DNA from 3 places in the Paenibacillus sp. FSL H3-0457 genome. Region 2 is predicted to be linked to each of the others. Evidence: riboswitches for the same ligand, from Rfam matches in the RefSeq annotation. Region 2 holds a riboswitch; each other region holds the start of a gene.
The links. Region 2 has a riboswitch for thiamine pyrophosphate ahead of MHH25_RS02375 (ABC transporter substrate-binding protein). Riboswitches for the same ligand answer to the same signal wherever they lie in the genome.
Positions count from the first base shown of each region.

Region 1: it holds a riboswitch for thiamine pyrophosphate, as region 2 does, so the genes downstream of both, MHH25_RS17720 (thiamine phosphate synthase) here and MHH25_RS02375 (ABC transporter substrate-binding protein) in region 2, are expected to answer to the same signal.
Region 3: it holds a riboswitch for thiamine pyrophosphate, as region 2 does, so the genes downstream of both, MHH25_RS04655 (ABC transporter ATP-binding protein) here and MHH25_RS02375 (ABC transporter substrate-binding protein) in region 2, are expected to answer to the same signal.

Region 1 covers NZ_CP150283.1:4,007,233-4,010,515, reverse strand. Annotated here, with positions in the region: gene MHH25_RS17725 (ABC-F family ATP-binding cassette domain-containing protein) at 1-1,148, shown strand, start outside; TPP riboswitch at 1,223-1,332, shown strand; gene MHH25_RS17720 (thiamine phosphate synthase) at 1,559-2,221, shown strand; gene thiO (glycine oxidase ThiO) at 2,239-3,283, shown strand, end outside.
Region 2 covers NZ_CP150283.1:498,606-501,888, reverse strand. Annotated here, with positions in the region: gene MHH25_RS02390 (hypothetical protein) at 1-210, opposite strand, end outside; gene MHH25_RS02385 (VOC family protein) at 385-771, shown strand; gene MHH25_RS02380 (NAD(P)-dependent oxidoreductase) at 788-1,543, shown strand; TPP riboswitch at 1,688-1,800, shown strand; gene MHH25_RS02375 (ABC transporter substrate-binding protein) at 2,107-3,147, shown strand.
Region 3 covers NZ_CP150283.1:1,016,646-1,019,928, forward strand. Annotated here, with positions in the region: gene MHH25_RS04645 (ABC transporter substrate-binding protein) at 1-181, opposite strand, end outside; gene MHH25_RS04650 (ABC transporter permease) at 349-1,179, opposite strand; gene MHH25_RS04655 (ABC transporter ATP-binding protein) at 1,169-1,933, opposite strand; TPP riboswitch at 2,092-2,194, opposite strand; gene MHH25_RS04660 (radical SAM/SPASM domain-containing protein) at 2,413-3,283, shown strand, end outside.

The DNA of each region.
Region 1 (3,283 bases), 3.5 Mb from region 2:
TTTATCTGATTGACGTAAAAGTGGAAGAGATGGCCAATGGACTTGGTTTGTCCGCAATTGGTCTTGATCGGGATGTCGCAGCTCTAAGTGGTGGGCAACGTACCAAGGTGCTTCTTGCCAAGCTTCTGCTTGAGAAACCTACAGCCCTTTTGCTGGATGAGCCGACCAACTATCTGGATGTAGAGCACATTGAATGGTTGTCACGTTACCTGAAGGACTACCCTCATGCGTTCCTCTTAATCTCCCATGACACGGAATTCATGAATGAAGTAGTAAATGTCATTTATCATTTGGAATTTGCCAAATTAACGAGATATGCAGCGAACTATAACAAGTTCCTTGAGATGGCTGATATGAATAAAGCCCAGCATATTGATGCGTACGAGAAGCAGCAAGAGTACATCAAGAAGCAGGAAGATTTCATTCAGCGTAACAAGGCACGTGCTTCAACTTCAGGTCGAGCGAAGAGCCGGGAGAAACAGCTGGACAGAATTGAACGTATTGATCGTCCAGATGAAGCGGCCAAACCAACGTTCAAATTCAAGGATGCCCGTGCGAGTAGCAAAACGGTCTTTGAGGGCATTGATTTTGAAATTGGATATACGTATCCTTTGCTGCCTAAGATGACAATGACAATTGAACGTGGTGAGAAAATTGCCATCGTAGGTTGTAATGGTGTGGGTAAATCGACGCTGCTGAAAACCATCTTGGGCAAAATATCTCCACTCAGTGGAAAGACCTTTTTGGGAGATTATCTCGAAACGGCCTATTTTGAGCAGGAAGTTCGTGCTGGAAATATCACGCCGATTGAGGATGTCTGGAATGAGTTTTCACATTTGACCCAGAATGAGGTCCGGGGTCATCTCGCTCGCTGCGGGTTGAAAAATGAGCACATTACCCGTCCGCTTAACATGCTGAGTGGTGGAGAGCAAGCCAAGGTTCGTCTATGCAAACTCTTGATGCGTGAAAGCAACTGGATTCTATTCGATGAGCCGACGAACCATTTGGATGTCACAGCTAAAGCTGAGTTACAGCGTGCCTTGCAAGAATTCAAGGGAACGGTGTTGCTGGTATCTCATGAACCTGATTTCTACGAGGGTTGGGTTACCAAAACATGGAATGTTGAAGAATGGTCTGAGAAAAATTAGACAATTCAAGCAACGCTAATAGAAATGAACGGTGACAAAAAAATCCTTCTATGGTAACATAGGCTACAACTTCATATGAACACTAGGGGGGCCGCACGATGTGGCTGAGATGGAAGAATGCGATTCCGGACCCTTTGCACCTGATCTGGATCATACCAGCGTAGGGAAGTGGCGAGCGCGTTTCAGTGAATGACGTGAGCAAACGGCAATTCGAAAGAATTCAACCGTCTTGCTTAGTAAATTGAAACATGCAGTTGCGTGTATAACGTTATGGCTATAAGGTCTATAGCTTTATTGCACGAAATGAACTGTATGTATCAGTCAGTCATCTGGTCCTATAATTAATACGCAGCCACTCCCCTACGGGAGTGGCTTTTTTGTGTTTTCATAGCATTCACGCATGGAAGGAGATGAACAGTACGGTAATTTCTCATGAACGTGTACACGGATCATTTGAACTGCATGTTGTATCTACGGGTGTAGGGACTCAAGCATCTTTTGTAAAAGCTGCAAAGGACGTTTGGCCATGGGTGGACTACATCCATATACGAGAGAAACAACTCTCGTGGCAACAAAAGATCGGTTGGGCTGAAAGTCTGCGTGGTGTTGGCGTTCCGTCTTGTCGCATCGTTATCAATGGTTCAGAACTGCCACCACAGAATGACATCTATGGCGGTGTGCATTGGGGGCAAGAGGCTATACGTAACTACAACCCTGCTGTTATAAGTAATGTCCAGCGAATTCGTCTGGGTGTATCTGTTCATTCAATCGATGAGGCAAAAATCGCTGAAGAACGGGGAGCCGATTACCTTTTCTTCGGGCATGTCTACTCAACCAACAGTAAGCCTGATCTTGAACCAAGAGGATTATATGCTCTGGCTGAAGTGTGCTCTGGTGTCTCCATTCCTGTCATGGCGATTGGGGGCATCGAACCGGGAAACATTCACGCTATTCGCTCTGCAGGCGCACAGGGAGTCGCTGTGATTTCGAATGTATGGGCGAGCGATTCCCCGGATCGGGCCGCTGAATCATTAAGGCAGGCTATCGTTGCTACAGAAAGTTTGAGCCGCTGAATCAAGGAGATGAGAGGATGAAAAAGATCATTACTGATAAATTGGATAAGATTCATGCAGAAACGATTATTGTAGGCGGAGGCGTTGTTGGTTGTGCCATTGCGTATGAGCTTGCTTCCCGTGGACAGGATGTACTGCTGGTAGATCGTTCGGCGATTGCAGGAGGCACTTCTTGCGCAGCTGCTGGAATGCTGGCGGCAGACAGTGAGGATTTTGCTCATCCTTTGATGGCTAAGCTTGCCAGGCAGAGCAGGCAGTTACTTCATGAGCAAAAGGTACTAATGGCTACCCTCAGTGATGTAGAGGTTGGTCTGCAACGCCATGGATTCCTAACTCCTTTTCGTTCATACAGTGAATTAAGCAGCTATAAGAATAATCGGAAGTCTGCGTTGTCTGCTGATGAGGTGTGGTGGGATCGTTCCGTTGTGCAACAGGAGGCACCATGGCTTAACAGAGATACGTATGGAGCCTACTACAGACCTTACGAGAGTGAGATTCTTCCAGTCCATCTAACAAAGGCATATGCTGAATCCGCTCAAGTATTGGGAGCACAGGTTATGGAGGACATACAGGATATACGTGTGCAAGCAAACGAACACGGCGTGCAGGGGATCAACACATCGATCGGCGAGATGAGATGCAAACATGTCATTATAGCGGCTGGATTACAGAGTGAAGAGTTGATGAGACATGTGAATCTGAGCTTGCCTGTGTGGTCGGTAAAAGGTGAAATAGCCGCCGTTCAGTTCGCAGATGAACATGCAGGGTACAGACCTGACAGAACGGTGTATGCAGAGGATATCTATATTGTTCCCAAAGCCAATGGCGAAGTTTGGCTCGGGGCAACCAGTCTGCCAGGCAGAACGGATCTGAACGTTTCTGTACAGGGTGTTCAGAAGCTGATCACAGCGGCTACCCACTGGGTGCCTGGGATGAAAGAAGCGCAATTTATACGAGCGTGGGCAGGCGTGAGACCGGCAACTCCCGATGGACTGCCTTATATAGGTGCATGCAAGAGTATACCCGGGCTGTTCGCCGCCTTTGGGCATTACCGCAACGGTA
Region 2 (3,283 bases):
CTTTCTCGCCACAGGACCAACAATGAAAGACTCCACCAGAAACGCAATGACAAAACATAATATGAATTGAAGCAGTATTTCAAGCGGGGACATCTTGCCGAGTAACCCACTGTGCCATAGATTGAAGAACATCATGACCAAGACCATTCCTATACACATCATTAATCCGAAAATAATTTGTTCCTTCTTGCTAGTTGGCAATTCTCTCATCCTCTCTGTTTACCTTCGTAATTATAGAGATAAGGAAACCCTCCACATAAGTGAACATTCTGTGAACAATTATGATTTTTCCAATTTAAAATTGGATTTGACAACCATGTAGTACAGCTCTATGATATCCCTTAAAATGGTAGAAAATTTCAATATATAAGGAGGTTTTTGATTGTGAGTTTTCAAAAACGCATTGACCACGTCGGCATTGCCGTTCGTGATCTGGAAACTACACTCCGTTTCTATACGGAGGTTGTTGGATTGGAATTGAAAGACCGGGTAACCCACACCAACGGTATCATTAAGCTCGCCTTCCTTGGCTTTAATGGAAGTAATGAGACTGAGATTGAGTTAATCCAAGGATACAGCGACAAGCTGCCTTCCGAAGGTACGGTGCACCATTTTGCGATCCACGTGCATGATCTTGATTCTGAGTACCAACGCATCCAATCCACCGAAGCCGAATTTATCGACGGAGAGATTATCACACTGCCTAACGGTTATCGCTATTTCTTCATCTATGGACCTGAAAAGGAATGGATTGAGTTCTTCCAGCGCTAAGAATTGGAGTTGATTTATGAACATTTTAATTACCGGCGCAGCCGGAAAAATTGGACGTGACTTGTCCCAACACTTGTCAGAGGCATTTCACCTGCGACTAACGGATTTAAATATCGACAGACTGCATACGTATCAAGGGACCGGCCATGAGATCATGACACTGGATGTGACAGACCCCGAAGCCTGTCAGCATGCTTGCGAAGGCATGGATGTGGTTGTACATCTGGCGGGAGATCCTTCCCCGAATGCCGGATTTTATGAATCGTTGTTGGACATCAATATCAAAGGTACATTTAATGTATTCCGTGCAGCTAAAGACCAAGGTGTACGAAGAGTCATTCTTGCAAGCAGTGCACAGACGATTGAGGGGTATCCCATTGATGCTCAAGTCTATCCGGACATGCCAACACGCCCACGGAATTTGTACGGGGTTAGCAAATGTTTTGGAGAATCGCTCGCTTCCTATTTTGCGTATACCGAAGGTTTACAAAGTGTAGCAATACGTATAGGTGCATATGATGATTTTCAACCGGACGGACCAGTGCTGGAGGCAAGGGATATGAGCGCATATATTAGTCCGGCTGACTTGTGTGATTTGATGTTCAAAGCAATTACAACTACCGATCTGGAACCCTTCACCATACTGCATGGGATCTCGAATAATCGGTTTAAACGATTGAATCTGGAAACCACTCAGAAACAGGTAGGTTATGACCCAAAATCCGATGCTTTTGCACTCAGTCAGATTGCCTTATATGATTCGCCACGATAATTATTGAAAATAACACATCCAAGCAGGCTGTTATACATATGTATAACGGCCTGTTTGATAACTTATACGTGTCCCTATCCAGTTCATGACTGGACACGTTCCACCCGCTGGCCTATAATTACACCTAGTAATGCCCGTAACTTCATAGTTTCCCAGGGGAGTCGGAATTGGCCGGCTGAGAGTGTATCCCACCAAGATACTAACCCTTAGACCTGATCTGGATCATGCCAGCGTAGGAATCGGAGTATATCGAAATGGCACAGCCCTATGGCTGAACGCCACCTCTCTAACGCCTGCACGCGTCCCGGAATACGGGGCGCTTTTTTTGTTACTATCAGAAAGTATAAGACTGGAAGCATCACCTTCCTGATATTGCAAGAAAAACTGCCGCTAAACGCGGTCTGGCTTCCTTGAATGACATCGATGGACGTTTTACTTGTTCAAAAATAACGTCATCCAGATCTCAACTGGTATAAATCTGTCGATTTATGCAAGATGATTGGATATGAAGCCAAGGAGTACCCCGTGCCAATCGGCCGGACATACCGAAGGAGAGACCACAGATGAAATGGCGTAAAACGATGGGATTGTTGCTCTTATGCGTGCTTATGGTGACTGTAGCCGCATGTGGTGGCAAAGAAGCTGCCCCAGCTGGGCAGAACGGCAACACAAATACGGAAAGCAACAACGAAGGTGACACTGCCGCCCTGAAAGATATTAAAGTGGTGCTCGACTGGACACCAAATACGAATCATACAGGCCTGTATGCAGCTGTAGATCAAGGTTTTTACAAGGCCGAAGGCTTGAACGTGGAGATTGTACAACCAGGTGCCGGTGGCGCAGATACAATGGTTGCCTCGAATGAAGTGCCTTTTGGCGTAAGTTATCAGGAGAGTGTAACTCAAGCCCGCACACAGGGTGTTCCACTCGTCTCCATCGCAGCAGTTATTCAGCATAATACATCTGGTTTCGCTGCTCCGGCGGATCGGAATATCAAGTCACCGAAAGATTTTGAAGGTAAAACCTATGGCGGTTGGGGTTCCCCAGTCGAAGAAGCCGTGATGCAATCCATTATGGAAGGCGACGGAGCCGATGTATCGAAAGTAAAAAACATTAATATGGGTGATGCCGACTTTTTCACCGCAGTAAAACGGGATATTGATTTCGCGTGGATTTTCTACGCCTGGACGGGTATTGAAGCCGAACTGCGCGGGGAACCGATCGACATGTTATATGTGAAGGATTATTCAGATGCACTGGATTATTACACGCCTGTCCTCGTAACAAACGAGCAGACGATCCAAAACGACCCTGAGTTGGTGAAAGCATTCCTGAAAGCCACCTCCGAAGGGTATCAATACGCAATTGATCATCCCGAAGACGCAGCCAACATTCTGATCAAGGCCGTACCGGATCTGGATAAGGAATTGGTACTGGCAAGCCAGAAATGGCTTAGTCCAAAGTACACAGATGACGCCCCGCGCTGGGGAGAACAAAAACAGGAAGTGTGGCAGAACTACACCGACTGGATGTTTAGCAAAAAACTGCTTGATGAACAGATCGATGTGAGCAAGGCATATACAAACGAGTTCTTACCCCAATAAAATTTCTCATATAAAACGAACTTAAATTTTACACGAGGACGGAGAGGACAGAAATAACGTGAAAAAGCGAAGCGGTCGCCTTTATCACCGGATTTTCCCTTTAGAGAAAGGGAATCAAAAAAATCTGGGGATAACA
Region 3 (3,283 bases), 520 kb from region 2:
ACAGTTTATCTTTGGCGTCTGATGCAGGTTCGGTTGCAGACGGATCTGTTTGCTGTGTATTGGTTGCCGAATCTGTTGTTGGCGTATTTTGGCTATTGTCTGTGGTGCTGCATCCGCTAACGATCAGCAAAAGGCTAATGAGTATGATGGGAAGCAGGGAGTATATACCTTTGTTATTCATAAATGAAGTTCCTCATTTCATCGTTTTGATTTGTAGAAAATGGGCAACAGCATGTTAACGATAATGTGACAATGAACTGATTGAAGATGTTGCTGAAATTGTGCATAAGATATGTTTTGTTTTGAAGATTGTAACTACTGTATTTACATCTAATTTCTGTCTAAGTATTATCCAACCTTTCTTTTGCCTCCATGACGATGACGCCGTATGCTAAACCGTTTCTCCAGCCAGGTAATCAGTACAAACAAAACGATCCCAAGCAGGGATAACAGCAAAATGGCGGCAAACATCGCATCCGTGTTCATGTTGCTGGACATACGACGGCTGAAGTACCCTAGACCTTTGCTACCACCGAGCCATTCGCCAATCGTTGCCCCAACCACGCAGTACACCACAGACATCTTTAGCCCCGAGAAAAAAGAGGGAAGTGCCAGCGGAACCTGGAGTTTGCAAAAAATATCCCACTTGCTGGCGCCCATGGTGAGCAACAGTTCACGCTGCTCTGGATCGCCTTGGCGGAGTCCATCGTAGGTACTGACCACAATGGGGAAGAATGCGATTAAAAATACCACGGCGACTTTGCTCCACAACGTGTAACCAAACCACAGGATAAATACGGGGGACAAGGCAATCAACGGTATGGTCTGACTGATCACGATGAAGGGATACAAGGCCTTTTCAATCGATCGGTTCATATGCATGCCTGTTGCCAGCGTAATTCCAGTCACTATGGACAAGACAAAACCAACAACAACCTCCATAAAGGTAGCAGGCAGATGGATGGTCAACAGCAGACGGCGATGTTCAACCAGTGAGCTTGCGATGGCCGTAGGTGCAGGAATGATGAAGGAGGGCACCCATCCCATACGCACAATCACTTCCCAGATCGCCATTAATAAGAACATGAGCATAATAAACAAACCATATTGGGAAAACGACCTCGAGAGCCACTTTAAACACCACGTCCAAACGCTAACCTCAGCTCTATCATTTTGCATGTAATTGTTCCTCCAGTTGTTGCCTCATCTGCACGAGAGCCAGTTCGTAGATCATGTCCGAATGCCTTGGGCGTGGTAAAGGAACCGTCATCTCCCGCAACTGCTGACCTTGCCCCCCTGGAGTTAACAGAATGATACGGTCACTTAACAGCAGGGCTTCTTCAATGTCATGTGTAATGAACAGCACGGTTTGGCCAAAGCCCTCCCACAGCTCGAGCAACCAGCGATGCATTTCTCGTTTGGTTAAGGCGTCGAGTGCACCGAAGGGTTCATCCAGCAACATGAGCTGCCCGCCTGTAAGTAAGGTACGCAGCAATGCCACCCGCTGCCGCATGCCGCCGGACAATTCATCTGGATAGGCCTGTTCATAACCCGACAGGCCGAACCTTGCCAATCCAGCTAGGATGTTGGCACGTAACTTGTCCTTGTCCTGTCGGCCTCGTGCCAACTCGGAAGGAAGCATGCAGTTCTCCATGACGGTACGCCAGGATAACAGCAGATCTTTCTGCGGCATATAGGCGACTCGTCCGAGCCGTTGTCCGTGCGGTACATCAGCAATATCGATGGTGCCGACGGTTGGCTCATGCAAGCCTGCGAGTAGCTTGAAGAGCGTGCTTTTACCTGACCCGCTGGAGCCAATGAGCGAGACAAATTCTCCTTGTTGGACCTTAAGCGACACATTGGCGAGCACGGGTGAATCCTTTTTTTCAGGAAAAGCGAAGCTAACGTTCTCAATGGTTACATGGTTGTTCATCTGATCCTCACCCCCTTGATGTCAGACTGCTGGAATAACAACGGCATCCTATACTCTGCAAAAGGAACAAAAAAGACCCACCCATTTCCGGAGAAATGAGTGGGTCTGTAAGTTAAATCCGCAATTTATCTTCACATACATGAAAAAAATCCGCTTACTAAAAGGCCGCTCCACTTCCCTCCGCTGGTATGATCCAGATCAGGTTCAAAGGGTCCGAATAATCATATTCGTCTCAGCCGCAAGGCTCCCCTAGTGCAAAAGTTCAAGATATGCAGTTGTCTGTTCAGCATATATCACTCGAACATGAACTGTAAAGAGGCAGCATGATGGAATTCTTGAGATGAACTTGGAGTCAGACCCGAACAACTGAACAATTTACCTGGGCTCCCTAACCCGATATAATAGGGGTGGCGCATATTGGCCGGATCACAAAATGCAGGTGGGATTGTTCTCCCTCCTAGGCAGAATGGGGACCCGAGTTGAAAACGTTCAAAAAAGTATATATTGAGATCACGAGTATCTGCAATCTGGCATGCAGCTTCTGTCCGCAGACACAGCGTGCCAAAGGATTCATTGACCCTGAAGTCTTCAACAATATACTGGATCAAGTTAAACCACACACCAATCATATTTATCTACATGTCAAAGGCGAACCCTTGTTGCATCCCAAAATAGATTTGTTGCTCGATTCCGCACATGAGAAGGGACTCAAGGTGAACATTACAACGAATGGTACACTGCTGCCCAAGACTCAGCATAAATTGCTTGGCAAACCGGCGCTGCGGCAGATGAATTTCTCCCTGCACAGTTTCGATGGGCATGAAGGTTCAACAGACCGTGACGGATACCTGCGTCATATTTTGTCCTTTGTACACGAGGCCGTTAAGCACAATGTCATCATCTCATTTCGGTTGTGGAATCTGACACAGGATAACTTCACAAATGCTCAGATGAATCGAAATCGGGAGACCCTTGAAGTATTGGAACGTGAGTTCAATCTGGATTTCCGCATTGAGGAAAAAGTAGTTCCAGGCAGCGGGGTCAAAATTGCCCCGAATGTATACCTGAATCAGGACCATGAGTTCCAGTGGCCGAGTCTGGATGCACCTGAAGATGACGGCAAAGGCTTCTGCCATGCACTTCGCGGTCAGGCAGCTGTGCTTGTAGATGGAACGGTGGTTCCATGCTGTCTCGATGGCGAGGGTGTGATTAACCTGGGTAATGTGCACGAGAAGTCATTCTCGGAGATTATTGAGGGTGAGCGAGCGAACAATCTGGTATATGGCTTCTCCAAACGCGAAGCTGTAGAAGAGTTGTGTAGAAAGTGCGGTTATCGTCAGAGATTTGGAG